3 regions of the Actinoplanes sp. NPDC051859 genome follow, and region 2 is predicted to be linked to each of the others. Evidence: riboswitches for the same ligand, from Rfam matches in the RefSeq annotation. Region 2 holds a riboswitch; each other region holds the start of a gene.
What was found. Region 2 has a riboswitch for cyclic di-AMP ahead of ACIA1L_RS05875 (C40 family peptidase). Riboswitches for the same ligand answer to the same signal wherever they lie in the genome.
Positions count from the first base shown of each region.

Region 1: linked by a shared signal. The riboswitch ahead of ACIA1L_RS10830 (NlpC/P60 family protein) and the one ahead of ACIA1L_RS05875 (C40 family peptidase) in region 2 are both predicted to bind cyclic di-AMP.
Region 3: linked by a shared signal. The riboswitch ahead of ACIA1L_RS18120 (coiled-coil domain-containing protein) and the one ahead of ACIA1L_RS05875 (C40 family peptidase) in region 2 are both predicted to bind cyclic di-AMP.

Region 1 is NZ_JBITBX010000003.1:638,825-643,931, forward strand. It holds gene ACIA1L_RS10820 (thymidylate kinase) at 1-335, shown strand, start outside; gene ACIA1L_RS10825 (RNA polymerase sigma factor RpoD/SigA) at 883-1,884, shown strand; gene ACIA1L_RS10830 (NlpC/P60 family protein) at 2,135-3,061, opposite strand; cyclic di-AMP (ydaO/yuaA leader) riboswitch at 3,107-3,232, opposite strand; gene ACIA1L_RS10835 (DUF3817 domain-containing protein) at 3,453-3,782, opposite strand; gene ACIA1L_RS10840 (hypothetical protein) at 3,797-4,219, opposite strand; gene ACIA1L_RS10845 (DUF6158 family protein) at 4,325-4,570, shown strand; gene ACIA1L_RS10850 (DUF1360 domain-containing protein) at 4,581-5,105, shown strand.
Region 2 is NZ_JBITBX010000002.1:407,460-412,566, forward strand. It holds gene ACIA1L_RS05865 (type 1 glutamine amidotransferase) at 1-417, opposite strand, end outside; gene ACIA1L_RS05870 (MurT ligase domain-containing protein) at 407-1,627, opposite strand; cyclic di-AMP (ydaO/yuaA leader) riboswitch at 2,091-2,253, shown strand; gene ACIA1L_RS05875 (C40 family peptidase) at 2,293-3,084, shown strand; gene mraZ (division/cell wall cluster transcriptional repressor MraZ) at 3,552-3,983, shown strand; gene rsmH (16S rRNA (cytosine(1402)-N(4))-methyltransferase RsmH) at 4,212-5,107, shown strand, end outside.
Region 3 is NZ_JBITBX010000006.1:322,136-327,242, reverse strand. It holds gene ACIA1L_RS18135 (ABC transporter permease) at 1-397, shown strand, start outside; gene ACIA1L_RS18130 (ABC transporter ATP-binding protein) at 390-1,160, shown strand; gene ACIA1L_RS18125 (coiled-coil domain-containing protein) at 1,203-2,240, opposite strand; cyclic di-AMP (ydaO/yuaA leader) riboswitch at 2,244-2,381, opposite strand; cyclic di-AMP (ydaO/yuaA leader) riboswitch at 2,659-2,797, shown strand; gene ACIA1L_RS18120 (coiled-coil domain-containing protein) at 2,802-3,821, shown strand; gene ACIA1L_RS18115 (glycoside hydrolase family 65 protein) at 3,884-5,107, opposite strand, start outside.

The DNA of each region.
Region 1 (5,107 bases), on a different contig from region 2:
AGGTGACATTTCTCTTGGCCGTCGACCCGGCGGTGGCGTATGACCGGATCGAACGCCGAGGCTATGACCACGAGGAAATGTCATATCTCCGGGCGGCTGCTGCGGCCTACCGGGCATTGCCGGAGCATGCCGATTTCGTCGTGATCGATGCCAATGGCTCACCCGAGCAGGTGCAGGCATCGATGCTGGCCCACCTGAGTGCGTTGGCCCCCGCCCGGCGGTTCGCGCCGACTCCGCGCCTCGCGCTCGTGCACGCCCGAGCTGCGCTGGTCGCCGTGGCAACCCTGGCGGCCGCGGCGACGGCACTCACGCTCCAGCTGGCCGAGGTTTTCTGAGCCACTTCCGGCTGTGTTCTCCGTCACTAACTGTGTGGTTGGTCGGGGCAGCGGAAACGACGGAAGGAAGCGATGGTCGCCCATGCGAGGGTCACCCGGATGGGCTAGTGATCTGCGGCGCGATGTGCCGCATGGTGGCAGAGGCTCCCGGGTCCCAGCGGCCCGGGAATCTTCGCCGTGGCGTTTGCATCAAGTCTGGGCGGCAACCTGTCGATGCTGGACGTGAACCCATCCGGCTACCGGGCCGTACTGGGTAGTGACGACCGTCGCAAGGCAATCCGTGACGGCGGTCGCTGTGCCGGACGAGGGGCTGATGGTGTCATGTTTGGGGCGAAGCGGATGGGTCGACGGACACATCCGACGCCGCACTCGGCTCCGAATGCCTTCCGAGAGAGCCCTCTTCAGTAAGTGTCCAACCGGCTCTCAGCTGGCGCTCAGGCATTCGTGTCACTTTCGACTCACCAGCCGGAATCAGTACAGGGCGCCACTTGTTGTGTGAGGTGCCAGTACCGCAATGCACGAACTGCGGACGTTACGGGGAGGGCCGATGGACGCAGGAATTGCCCGTAACAGGGTTAGTGAAGGCAATGAGGGGACCGTGGGCAACGTGGAGAAGAACACCGTGATGCGGACGGACGAAGTCGCCGAGGAGCGCGACCTCGTCGGCGTCTACCTGCACGAGATCTCCCGGACGCCGCTTCTGGACGCCGCCAGGGAGGTCGACCTCTCCAAGGCAATCGAGGCCGGCCTCTATGCCGAGCACCTGCTCGAGAGCGGTGAAGTCCGTCGCGGCGTAAGCCGGGAAGAACTGGAACGACTCGTCGCCGAAGGCAGCCGGGCCAAGGACCTGTTCATCCGGGCCAACCTGCGCCTGGTCGTCTCGATCGCACGCCGGTACGTGCGCTCGGGCATGCCGATGCTCGACCTCATCCAGGAGGGCAACACCGGCCTGGTCCGCGCCGTGGAGAAGTTCGACTACGAGCGCGGCTACAAGTTCTCGACGTACGCGACGTGGTGGATCCGTCAGGCCATCAGCCGGGCGATCGCGCAGCAGGAGCGCACCGTGCGCCTGCCCGTGCACCTCGTCGAAGACGTCAACCGGATGCGCAACGTCACCCGCCAGCTCGTTCGCGAGCTCGGCGCCGACCCGGAGCCGGCGCAGGTCGCTGCCGCCCTGGGCGTGACGGTGGAACGCGTGACCGAGCTCACCCGCTGGGCCCAGGACACCGTATCCCTGGACACCCCGGTCGGTGACGACGGTGACACCAACCTCGGCGACCTGGTCGCCGACAGCGACGCCCCGTCGCCGGAGGAGATCGTGCTGACCGCCCTCGAGCGGCAGCGCATCGAGGGACTGCTCAACCACCTCGATGACCGGTCGGCCGGCATCATGCGGGCCCGCTACGGCCTCGAGGACGGCCGGGAGCACTCGCTGACCGAGGTGGCCTCGCGCTTCTCGCTGTCCCGGGAGCGCATCCGCCAGCTCGAGATTCAGGCGCTGGGTCGCCTCCGCGAGCTGGCCCGCGCCGAGGGCCTCCAGGCCGCGTAAGCATCGCAAGCGCGAACGTCGAAGGCCGGTGCCCCGCAGGGGGCGCCGGCCTTCCGCGTTGTGACGTCAACCGACGCCTGCCCCCACTCTTGTCATGCGAAAGGCCGGCACTCCGCCGACCTTCCTCGCCGCCATACGCGAAGGCCGGCACTCCGCCGACCTTCCTCGCCGCCACACGCGGAAGGCCGGCACTCCCCGAAGGGAACGCCGGCCTTCGCGTTGACGCCGGTGAAAGATGACGCCCGATGAATCAGGGTCGTCCGAAGCCGTACGGCGGCATGATGTCGATCGACACCTTGCTGACCGGCTCGCCGGGCACCGAGGCGTGGATGATCTGGTTGCCGCCGACATAGATGCCGACGTGCGCGAGACCGCGGTAGAACACCAGGTCGCCCGGCTGGAGCTGGGCTCTGCTGACTCGGCTGGTCTCGCTGAACTGCGCGGCGGCGTTGTGCGACATCCCCCTGCCGGCCGCACCCCAGGCTGCCGAGGTTAGGCCCGAGCAGTCGTACGAGCCGGGACCGCCGGCGCCGAACACGTACGGCTTGCCGATCTGGGCGAAGGCGAAGCTCACCGCCACGCCCGCCTTACCGGAGACCGACGGCACCTTGCCCGTGTACGCCGAGCCGGCGTTCGTGGCAGTGCCGTAGGCCGCGGTGCGCATCTCGTACAGCTTGTCGAGATCGCCTTCGATCTTCTTCTTGCGCGCGGCGAGCTCTTTGATTTCCGCCGCTTGCTTGTCCTGCGTCGTCTTCAGCGCGGCCTGACGATCGCTGAAGGTCTGCGTCGTAGCCGTGTAGTTGCTGATGTCGCGCTGCCGGCTGCGGGACAACTGCTCGAGAATGGACATGCGATCCATCAGGGCATCGCCGCCCTCGAGCATGACGTTCATGGTGCCCATCTTGCCGGTCTTGTACGCCGACGCGGCGATTGCCGACATCTGCGTACCGGCGACCTGCAGGGCTTCCTTCGCGGGCTTGAGTGACGCGGCGAGCTTCACTTCCTCGGCCTTCGTCTTCTTCAGGCTGATCCGCATCTTGTTGTACGACTCGACAACGTCCTCGAGCTGGTGGGACGCCTTTTCGATCTTCTTGGTGAGTTCGTTCTTGGAGGGCGCCGCGTGCGCGGGGGCCGGGGCGACGGTGCTGGTGACCGCGATCGCCAGGGCGGCGACCACCAGAGCGCGAAGCCTCGTGCGGGCGTGTGGCAACGGAACGTGGCCTTTCTTCCGCTGTGCCGCCTACCGGGTTAGCTGACGGATTCGGGCGGGAAGAAGGCCCTACCGCGCGAACGCGGATTCACCCCAGGTTCTCGGTGGTTCCCCGGTTCTTCGTGGCGGTCGCGAGGGTTCCGGGGGGATCGGGAACATCGCTTCCACCGTCGAGGACTCGGCGGCGATGGCCGGCGCCACGGGCGGGTTTGTGGCTGCGGACCGGACCAACCGCATCAACTTATCGGCGATCCGGATTAACACAAGAGGCGGGGGAGTGACCTGCGCCAATCATCACGAATTTCGGAATGTTCCGAATAACTGAACGCTATCCCGCCGATTCGCAGCGTTACTTTCGCTATTTCTCCGCCAACACAGGCTCGGCGGCGACCGCCGGCGCAACCCACCTGCGGGTGACAATGTGCTCGGCCCAGAAGGAAAACACGGGGATGGTGCCGGCGAGCATCACGAGCAGCATCCGCTTGGGCGCCCAGCCCACCCGCCGGCTCAGATCGAACGTGGCAACCAGGTAGAGCATGTAGAGAAAGCCGTGGACCGGGCTGACCGCGGCTACCAGGCTCCCGTCGTGGCCGATGTATTTCATCGGCATGGCCACCAACATGAGCACGACGAGGACCACGCCGACGATCCAGGCGATGATCCGGTAGCGGGTGAGGGCTCCCTGCACGATCCACGTCCTTCTTACTTGATGCCGCTCTTGGGTCCGGGGTAGTCGCTCGGCCGGGCCCCGGGGTGGGCGCCGAGCCAGGCGAGATAGTCGTTGTAGGCCTCGAGCTCGGGGTCGGCAGCGGCAACAGCTTGCCTGCTCACGGCGCGCACCGGACGACGCACCGTCACTGGTGCGGCCGGGTCGGGAGTCGCGCTTTCTTCTTCCGTACGCGAAGAAGCGGGGTTTCGGGTCTTCAATTCCTGCTGCACTTCGCGGAACCATAAAAAGCCGACGAATAACGCGAAAAGCGGCCACTCAAAGGTGTAACCCCAGCTGAGCTTGTTCCCCCCGCTGGCCCGGGTGAACTGCCACCAGCCCAGGCCCAGGAAACCGACGATGAGCACGAGCGCGACCACGTGGCGCGCAATCCACGCCGGGGTCCACAGCGCTCTCATGCGTCGAGGGTACCGGCAGGTTTCGTCGGGCCCTGAAGGTGCTACCGCCGGGTTTGGCGATCAGGCGCACGGGCAACCCTGCAAGCACCGAGAGAGGGAGAGATCATGAGTGACTCCGAGGTCGGCGACCGCGTCGGCACCGAGCAGGGCATCGACCCGGCAGGGCTCGCCGACGACGACCTGATCCGCGAGCTCGGCAGTCTGCACCGCACCCGGCTAGCGACCCTGCGACACGGTCCCGAGGCCGCACTTGCCAACCACTTACGCCGTACGGCGGAGCTGGAGACCGAGTATCTGGCCCGGCATCCAGGCCGCGAGGTCGATCCGCACCGGCTGACCCAGGACTTCTGAGAGGAACCGGATGACCTCCTCGGTGCGCGCCCGGCTCGACAACCTGCGTCGGCAGTACGCCCCCCACGAGCACCGCCCGCTGGATGGATATGCGGCGATGATGGGCGCATTCGGCATCCTGGCGGGCACTCTCGGCGTCGCGGCGAAGGTCACCGGCCGCCCGGTGCCGGAGCGGCCGGCGGTCGCCGACATCGTGTTGATCTCGATCGCCACGCACAAGCTGAGCCGCCTGATCGCCAAGGACTCGATCACCAGCCCGCTGCGCGCGCCCTTCACGCGGTACGCCGAACCAGGCGGCAGCGGCGAGGTCAACGAGGAGGTACGCGACCAGGGCAGCAGCATCCGGCACTCGCTGGGCGAGTTGGTCAGTTGTCCGTTCTGCCTGGCCGTCTGGATCGCTACCGGCCTGACCAGCGGTCTGGTCTTCGCCCCGAAGCTCACCCGGCTCGCTGCCACGGTGTTCACCGCGACGGCTGCTTCAGATTTTCTGCAAATGGCTTACTCGGCCGCCAAGGAAGCTGCCGGCGACGCCTGACC
Region 2 (5,107 bases):
CCGCGGGTCGATGTCGCCGCGGACCTCGCCGACCGCCCGGGTCTCGCCCCGGTCGGAGGTGATGTCCAGCAGGCCGAGCCCGGCGCAGGTGGCGCCCTTGGCCGAGAACGAGTGGCCGAAGATCTGGTAACCGGCGCAGATCGTCAACACGGCAGCGCCCCGGGCGACCGCGCGGTGCATGCCGCCGTCAGCGATCAACCGCTGGGCAGCCAACGCCTGCGGGCCGTCCTCGCCGCCACCGATGAGATAGATGTCCGCGGAGTCGGGCATCGGCTGGTCGGAGCGCACCTGATAGGTCTCCACCGGGATCCCGCGCAGCTGGGCCCGGCGCGCCAGGATCAGCATGTTGCCCCGGTCGCCGTACGTGGACAGCAGGTCGGGGTAGATCCACACGATGCGCAGGTGCTCAGTTGACACGGTCTAGCTCCGCTCGGATGTCCTGGAAGGCCGTGTAGTTGGCGATTACTTCGAGGCGGCCCGGCGGTGTGGCGCGGAGTGCCTCGTCGAAGGTTCTAACGTGCCGGAACGGCACTTCGTTCACTTCCAGCCGCACCGCGAGGTCGTACGCCCGGTCCCCGGTGATCAGGACGGGCCGTCCCCGCAGCGGCGCGAAGTCGACGTCGTAGAGCCAGGAGGTGTCGAAGCCGTCGGGGTCGCGCGCGTTGATGGAGAGCAGCGTCGGTGCGACCTCGGCCATGTCGAACGCCTCGAGCCAACTGGCCGGGTTCTTCGCCAGCAGCAGACGGATGTTGCGCCCGTCCCGGTCGACCTGGGCGTAGCGGCCGGCCACCGAGGCCACGGTCGCGAGGCGGGGGACTGCTTCGATCGGGCGTACGCCGAACTCGGCGGCCAGGGCCAGCGCGGTGGCCGCGTTGCCGAGGTTGACCTGACCGGGGAGCTGGAGCTTGACCAGGTGCCAGTCGCCCTTGGGGTCGAGGACGCCCTCGTCCTCGACCGTCCACTGCGCCTGCGGGCGACGCAGCGCGCATCCGGTGCACCACCAGTCGCCGTGCGCGCGTTTGATCGGCGCGCCGCACTCGGGACAGACCCAGGAGTCGTCGGTCCACCGCTGCCCGGCGCTGAACCAGACGACGTGCTGGGCGCCGACGGCTGCCCAGACGACCATCGGATCGTCGGCGTTGGCGACCACGTGCACGTCCGGGTGGCCGGCGAGGGCGGTGCGCCACAGCTGCGCCATCATCGCCACCTCCTTGGCCCGGTCGAGTTGGTCGCGGGAGAGGTTGAGCAGAGCGACGACCCGCGGATTGGTGTCGTCGATCACCTTGGCGAGGTAGTGCTCGTCCACTTCGAGGACGGCGAACGGGGTGGCCCCGGCCTTCGCGAGCGCCGAAGTGTGCCCCGTGGGCATGTTGGCGCCGAAGGAGTTGGTGGCGACCGGGCCGAGGACGCCGAGTGCCGCAGCGGCGAATCGGGTCGTCGTGGTCTTGCCGTTGGTGCCGGACACGAGCGCGATGGCCCGCCCGGCAGCCAGGTTGCGCAGCAGGTCAGGGTCGATCTTGAGACCGATCCACCCGCCGATCACCGAGCCGTCGCCGCGTCCCGCGGCCCGCGAGAGGGCCGCCGCCGTGCGCGATACCGAAGTCGCGACCTTGGCCCGCAAGGGCATTTTCCCGTCCGTCACGGCTGCGAGGGTACCGGAAACGGACACTACGTCGAGTGGCGGCGAGTGCGGTGCCGCTCTGTCGCCGTGCGTTTGGCCGAATGGCCGAGCCGGGATGTGCGTCCGGAGTGGTGTTTCCCCCGGTCGAGGGGTGTGAGATGGCTTTCGCCCGACATTGCCCCCATCCATGATCAGACGCGCCATCAAAAAATTTGTGTTCTGTTTCACCCGTAACTTTGGACAGTGAGTAGTCGCATGAACACATGACGTGGCGGCATTTGTCACGAGGAGATCTCAAACCGGACACCGTCCATTGTGCCAATTACGGGGAGTGACATTGAGAGGGCTCGCAGTGGATCGAGAAATCCGGTAGCAAGGACGGGCCGGTGAGCATCCGCCCACCGCTCGCACCGCCCGGATCACGCCGAGCCCTGCCCCGGTCCGGACGGTTCGACCACGAGGAAAGCGAACAACCATAAAGGCATACGGGGGCAGGGACGGGGGACCCATTTCCGGTCCGCTCCGGGTCGCAAGACCCGGCGGACCTCGGGGTGAAGTCGCCACCTGGCGACCGGGCACACCTTCCCGCCCGAACCCGACAGCTAACCTCGCAGGCGTGCCGGAGGGAATCTTCTACCGTGCACGAACGCAGTTCGAGCCGGGGCCGCCGCATGTCTGCCGGCACCGGAACCGTCGCACTGTCCCTGGGCCTGTGTCTCTGCGCCGGCCAGCTGATCGCCACGCCGGCGGCCTCCGCGGCCGCCGTCACCCCGATCACCGCCGTGGCTGCCGCGGCCAAAGCCAAGCCCAAGGTGTCCGCGTCCTACAGCGCCCGCTCGGTCAAGCGGGGCGGGAAGATCGCGATCACCATGACGCTGATCGACCCCAAGACCGGTAAGAAGTCGGTCAGCGGTTGGGTCCGGCTCCAGACCAAGGTCAACGGCAAGTGGAAGACCTGGGACCGCAAGCGCGCCAACGCCGGCACCGTGAAGTTCACCGACAAGCCCGGCGCCACGGCCTACTTCCGCACCTCCTTCGAGGGTGCTGTCGGCGCCACGCCGTACGCCGCGGTGGCGTCCACGCCGGTCAAGATCACGGTCAAGAGCAGCAGCGGTGAGCGCATCCTCGCCGAGGCGAAGAAGCACCGCGGGGCTGGTTACAGCTTCGGCGCCTCGGGCCCCAACCGCTTCGACTGCTCGGGCTACACCAAGTACGTCTACAAGAAGGCGATCGGCAAGAAGCTGCCGCACAGCGCCAACTCGCAGCAGCACTACGGCAAGGCCGTCAGCAAGTCGAACAAGAAGGTGGGCGACCTGCTCATCTTCCGCAACGGCTCGCACGGCTACCACGCCGGCATCTACGCGGGCGGCGGCTACATGTACGACTCGCCCAAGCCGGGTGCATCGGTCGGCAAGCACAAGATCTGGAGCAACAGCTACGTCGTACGCCGCCTCGCGGCCTGACGTTCGCGCAGTTAAGCAGTGCAGTAAGGCAACTTTCGGTGGGGCCGTGACCCGGTTCGGGTCACGGCCCCACCGTCGTCTCCGCCGCCTGCCTGGCGTCCGACTGCTCGGGGAGTCGGGGAGCCCTCCACTTCGCGCCACAAGATCCCTCCACTTCTCTCCCCGAGCGGGTCGCAGGCGAGCAAAAGGTCCCGTTTTCTCCGGAGTTTTCTGCCCGACTGGGCGGCTTGTCGGAAAGTGGACCATGATCGGAAGGGCTTTCCCCTCCACTGCCGCTCCACCGCTTCTGACGTGCGCATTCATCCGCGAATCCGGTTCGCAGACGCGTCGATTCTGGTTGCGAGTGGAGGGAAGTGGAGTAAGGTGGAGCGCAGTGGCAGGCCGGAAGCAGGACCTGCCGGCCCGAGTGAACCGGCAGACCGCACCGCACCAACGGAGCGGCGCCACAGGGCAGGGGGGTTGGGCCGATGTTCCTCGGCACACACACCCCGCGCCTGGACGACAAGGGTCGGCTCATCCTTCCGGCGAAGTTTCGGGACGAGCTGGCGGGAGGTGTCGTGATCACCAAGGGGCAGGAGCGCTGTCTGTACGTGTTCCCGATGCCGGAATTCCAGCGGATCGCGGGGCAGCTGCGCGACCAACCGGTCACCAACAAGGCCGCCCGGGCCTACAGCCGGGTGTTCTTCGCCAGCGCGCACGACGAGATTCCCGACAAGCAGGGCCGGGTCACCATCCCGGCGCACCTGCGGGAATATGCGGCTCTCGACCGCGAGCTGGTGGTGATCGGCGCAAGCACACGCGTGGAGATCTGGGACAAACAGTCCTGGGAGCAGTACCTCACGGCGAGCGAGGACGACTTCGCCGATATCGAGGAGGGGGTGCTGCCCGGCGGACTGTAGGCGTGGCACCTGTCGGCCGCCGAGGTGGTCCGGACGTCGCTGCCGCCGTACTGCGAGATCTCCAGCCGCTCCCGCTCCTGGCGCCTCTTCCCCGGTGCCAGGCGTGTGTCCGGTGGGGCGCGCCCGATGGCAACGGGCACGAGCGGATGGGGATCTGGCGGTACGGAAGACGGTCGGGCACCGATCGGGAACAAACGGTCGCGGGGCGCGCGAGGAAAGAGCGGGGCAATGGGAGTCGACATGGGGGAGCATCGCGGCACGCATGTGCCGGTGCTGCTCGAACGCTGCCTCGAGCTGCTCGCTCCCGCGCTCAACGGTCCGAGTTCCGTCGGTGGTCCTGGCTCCAGCTCTCCAGGTGAGTCGAGCGCGCACGGTGGTTCGGGTTCTTCGGGATCCGCTGTGGTGCACGTCGACTTCACCTTGGGACTGGGCGGGCACGCTGAGGCCGTGCTCGAACGGCACCCGGACGTGGTTCTGGTGGGACTCGACCGGGACCAGGAGGCGCTAGCGCACTCCCGGCACCGGCTCGAACGCTTTGCGGGTCGGACGCATCTGGTCCACGCCGTGTACGACGAGTTGCCGGCGGTCCTCGCGGATCTCGGCTACCCGGAGTACCACAGTGGACTGTTTGACCTGGGTGTGTCCTCGTTGCAGCTGGACGAGGCGGATCGCGGCTTTGCGTACGCCAGGGACGCACCGCTGGACATGCGCATGGACCAGTCGCGGGGGATCACCGCGGAGGAGGTCGTCAACGGATACGAGCCGGGCGAGCTCGTCCGGATCCTGCGGGTGTACGGCGAGGAGAAATTCGCCCAGCGCGTCGTTTCGGCGATCGTGAAGGAGCGGGCGAAGAGTCGGATCGTCTCCTCGGCGCGGCTCGCTGACCTGGTGCGGGACGCTATTCCGGCCGCCGCGCGGCGAACGGGTGGAAATCCCGCGAAAAGAACGTTTCAAGCGCTACGTATTGAGGTAAATGCGGAGCTCGCCGCGCTCGAGGCGGCTGTTCCGTCCGCACTGGATCTACTGGCCCCGCGAGGGCGCCTTGTTGTCATGAGTTACCAGTCGTTGGAAGACCGGATCGTCAAGCGTGCTCTCGCCGGGAGAGCGCGCAGCACCGGGCCGAT
Region 3 (5,107 bases), on a different contig from region 2:
GCCGCTCACCCTCCAGTGGCTGCTGATCCTGCCGATCTTCCTGCTCCAGTCGATCTTCAACGCCGGCCTCGCCATGGCCCTGGCCCGGCTGGGCTCCAAGGCCGCCGACTTCAAGCAGCTCGTGCCGTTCATCATGCGGATCTGGCTCTACGGCTCCGCGGTGCTCTACCCGGTGAGCAAGTTCGAGGAGCTCACCGGCGGCTGGAAGCTCGCCATCGTCGAGGCCAACCCGCTGCTCGTCTACATCGAGCTGATGCGCCACGCCCTGATGGAGGACGTGAAGCTCGCCGCACCCGCCCCGGTGCTGTGGCTCGAAGCGATCGGTTGGGCACTGGTCGTGGGGCTCGGCGGCTTCGTCTACTTCTGGCGCGGAGAGAAGGGCTACGGCCGTGGCTGACCAGCGCGAACCCACCGTGGTCGTGGACGACGCCCACGTCGTCTACCGGGTGCACCAGGCTGCCGCCGCGGGCACGCACAGCCCGCTGGCCAGCTTCAAGCGGCTCGTCACCGGCACCCGGCCGGGCACGCAACGGGAGGTGCACGCAATCAAGGGCGTGAGCTTCGTCGCGTACAAGGGCGAGGCGATCGGCCTGATCGGCACCAACGGCTCCGGCAAGTCGACCCTGCTGCGGGCGATCGCCGGGCTGCTGCCGGTCGAGAAGGGTGCGATCTACGCGGCCGGCCAGCCCTCGCTGCTGGGCGTCAACGCGGCCCTGATGAACGACCTGCCCGGCGAACGCAACGTGGTGCTCGGCTGCCTGGCCATGGGCATGAGCCCGGACCAGGTGAAGGCCCAGACGCAGGAGATCATCGACTTCTCCGGCATCAACGAACGCGGCGACTTCAGCTCGCTGCCGATGCGGACGTACTCCTCCGGCATGGCCGCCCGGCTGCGCTTTTCCATCGCGGCGGCCAAGAAGCACGACGTGCTGTTGATCGATGAGGCGCTAGCCACCGGCGACGCGAAGTTCCGCAAGCGCAGCGAGCAGCGGGTGCGCGAACTGCGCGCCGAGGCAGGCACGGTCTTCCTGGTCAGCCACAGCGAGCAGTCGATCCGGGACACCTGCGAGCGGTGCATCTGGCTCGAGTCGGGCGAAATCCGCGGCGACGGCCCCACCTCGGAAGTGCTCAAGGAATACGAGGCGTACACCAAGCGGTAAGAAAAGGGCGGCCCGCGGGCCGCCCTTTCCGTCAGTCCCGCGTCAACGCATCGACAGATGCACGTGGTTGGTGTGATCGCTGCTCGGATCACCGTTGCCCCGTGTGTACGCCTGCCAGCCACTGCCCGGCAGCCAGATCTGCTTGAACCAGATCACGTACAGCACGCCCAGCCGATCGGCGTTGTTGACGAAGTACGTCGCCAGACTGTCGCCGTAGCTGCGGCTCTTGCCGGTGGCGACGCCGCCGAAGCCCTTCTCGTCCGCGGCGAAGTCGCAAGCCTTGCCGCGCGGATGCTCACCGCCGTCCTCCTCGGGGCGGTAGCACGACACGAAATGGGTGAAGCCGTCTTTTTTCGCCTCGTTCATGGCGTGCAGGGTGCGGGGCGAGATGCACCCGTTTGTCGTGGGGTCGTCCACGCTGCATCCCTCATCCGGCAGCCCACCGTTGGCGGTCCGCTGCACAGCGCCGGCCTCGGCACTGCTGCCGCTGAATCCACCGGTGCCACCGGCCGGCGCACCGACCGCCGCCAGCGCGTCCTGGGCCTGCTTCTTGCGCTTGGCCATGACGGTGACCTGCTTCTGCTGGTCGCCGATTTCCTGGCCGATCGCGACCTTGGCCTGCTCCTGCTTGGTGCGGGTGTCGGTCAGGTCCCGGATCGTGTGTTCCTGCTTGATCGCGACGGTCTCGAGTGTCGAGACGCGGTCCAGCATGCCGCCCGGAGTGCCAGCCGACAGCAGGGCGCTCATCGGTCCCAGCCGGCCGGTCCGGTACGACTGCCGGACGACGTCGTTGAGCGCGACTTTCTTGGGGCCGAGTTCGGCGTCGAGCTGTTTGAGGCTCGCGGTCAGCGCGGCCTCACGCTTCTTCGACTGGGCCAGCTTCTCCTTTGCTTCGACGAAGCCCTTGGAGGCGTCCTCGAGCTTGGTGCGCAGGGACTTGGAGCCACCTTCACTGCCCGGTGCGGCGAGCGGCGGGGGCGCGGCGGTGGCCGCGCCGGGGGCGGCGAGCGCCAGCCCCGAGGTGGCGACGAGGACCGCGAGCACGGTCGCCAATCGTCGCCGGAGCGGGTCGTGCCTCACGTACTTTCCTTCCGTCGGCCGCCGACCGGGTTAGCTGACGGGTTCGGGACGGAAGCGATCCCTACCGCTGCACGCAGCGGATTCACCCCATTACGTAGTGGGTCCCCGGCTCGCCTTTCGGCGATTAAGCGGCGGCTCCGTGATGGAACCGTGACGAAGACTACCCACGCTTTGTCAATATTGACAGGTGTCGCACCAAGCGCATTTATCCGACCACGGACGGTAAGAATGCGAGCGAGAGTGCAACGACTCACATTGATCTCGTGACACGGGCTTGACCAGCGGCAACCCATCGAGAAGTGACGCAAAGTCGTTGCGCGGTAACGCTTTTCCCGACCGCTCGGGCACTGATTCGAGGGCCGTCGTCAGGTAAGCTTTCCGCCGGTCACTGCCCGGAAGGCACTGCCCCCAAGGTGCCGGCCGACCACCGCTTAATCGCCGAAAGGCGAGCCGGGGACCCATCGCACCATGGGGTGAATCCGCCGAACCCGCGCGGTAGGGATCGCTTCCGTCCCGAACCCGTCAGCTAACCCGGTAGGCGGCAACACGGAAGGAAACTGCATGACGGCAAGACCCCGCCGGTGGCTGACGCTGGCCCTGGCACCACTCGTCGCGATCACCATGATCGTGACCCCGGCCGCCCCCGCGGCCGCGGCGCCCGGCGGTGGAAGCACGGCGACCCCGGACGACGGCGACGACAACCCGCTGCTCAACGACGTGCTCGACAGCACCGGCCGGCGCTTTCTGGCCGCCAAGGCCGCGGTCGAGAAATCGACCAAGGCCCAGGCCAACCTGGCCGTTCAGGTGAAGAACGCGGAAACTCAACGGGACAAACTGCGGCCCCAGGTGGGCGCCATCGCGTCCCAGCAATACCGCACCGGCGGCCTGTCGACACTGGGCTTCCTGCTCAACACCCGCACGCCCGGCGGATTCCTGGAGAAGGCGGTCTCGCTCGAGGAGATCAACGCTCTCAACGACGGCAAGCTCCGCCAGCTCACCGCCGCGATCAACCAGGTGGCTACCGCCAAGGCCCGCCTGGACCAGGAACTCAAAGCGCAGCAACAGAACCTGCAGGCGATGAAGAAGCAGAAAGAGTCCGCCGAGAAGGCCCTCAACCTGGTCGGCGGCGAACAGGTCACCGGCGGATTCGTGACCGCCGAGTCCAAGGTGGCCGCGGCTGCGCCGCGCAACGGGGACAACGAGTTCGCCCCCGAGGGCTGCAACGTCGACGATCAAACGACGGGCGGCTGCGTCACTGCCCGGACCATGCACATGTTCAAGGAAGTCAAGAAGGCCGGTTTCGGCCGTTTCGTCGGCTGTTTCCGCCCCGGCGGGCCGTTCGAACACCCCAAGGGCAGAGCCTGCGACTGGTCCCTGCAGAAGAGCGGATTCTCACCCTGGCACAACAGGGACACCCGCGAGTACGGCAACAACCTCATGGCGTTCCTCGTCCGCAACGCCGACCGATTAGGCGTCCTCTACGTCATCTGGAACAAGATGGTGTGGTTCCCGGCCACCGGATGGAGTTCCTATTCCGGCGACAGTGACCATACGGACCACGTACACGTCTCGATGCTGTAGCGAAAGCCCCCGCCTCCCTGGTCTGCACCGGGGAAGCGGGGGCTTCGTCGTGTGTGCCGTAGCTACTTGTTGTTCGCGCGGCGCACCGGCGCCCGACCGGCGGGCTGAGTCGGGGCCGGACCGGTCGGCGCAGCCGGCGGGATCGCCAGCACCACCGGCTTGACCTGGGTAACCGTGACTTCCTTGCCGTGGTGCAGCAGCTCCAGCCGGGCCGAGCCGCCGCCGTTGCGCAGCGAGTAGGTCACCTCTTCTGGCGAGACCTCGACCCGGACCCGCAGCCCCCGCCACAGCAGCGAGAACTCCAGGCTGTTGATCCGGTTTGGCAGCCGCGGCGAGAAGGACAGCTGGCCGTTGTAGTCGCGCATGCCGCCCAGCCCGGCGACCAGGGCGATCCACGAGCCGGCCAACGACGCCACGTGCACGCCGTCCCGCGCATTCTGGTGCAGGTCGTGCAGGTCCATCAGGGCCGCTTCGCCAAGATAGTCGTGCGCCAACTCCAGGTGGCCCACCTCGGCGGCCAACACCGCCTGAATACACGCCGACAACGACGAGTCACGTACGGTCCGCGCCTCGTAGTAGGCGAAGTTGCGGGCCTTCTCCTCCGGGGTGAAGGCGTCACCGCGCACGTACATCGCCATCACCAGGTCGGCCTGCTTGACCACCTGCTTGCGGTAGAGGTCGAAGTACGGGTAGTTCAGCAGCAGCGGGTACGCCTCCGGCGGAGTGTTCTCGAAGTCCCACTCCGCCAGCCGGGTGAAGCCCTCCGACTGCTGGTGCACCCCCAGCTCCCGGTCGTACGGGATGTGCACGGCGGCCGCCGCATCCCGCCAGGACGCCGACTCCTCGTCGTTGACGCCCAGCTTGCGGGCCAGGTCGGGATGCCGCTGGGCCGCATCCGCCGCGGCGAGCAGATTCTGCTGCGCCATCAGGTTGGTGTAGACGTTGTCGTCCACCACCGCGGTGTACTCGTCCGGGCCGGTCACACCGTCGATGTGGAAGCGGCCGTGCCGGTCGTGGTGCCCCAGTGAGCGCCACAGCCGGGCCGTCTCCACCAGCAGTTCGAGGCCGACCTCCCGCTCGAAATCGAGGTCGTTGGTGGCTGACACGTAACGGCGCACGGCGTCGGCGATGTCGGCGCCGATGTGGAAGCCCGCCGTGCCGGCCGGCCAGTACGCCGAGCACTCCTGGCCGCGGATGGTGCGCCACGGGAACGCCGCGCCCTGCAGCCCGAGCGTCTGCGCCCGTTCCTTGGCGAGGTCCAGCGTCGAGTGCCGCCAGCGCAGCAC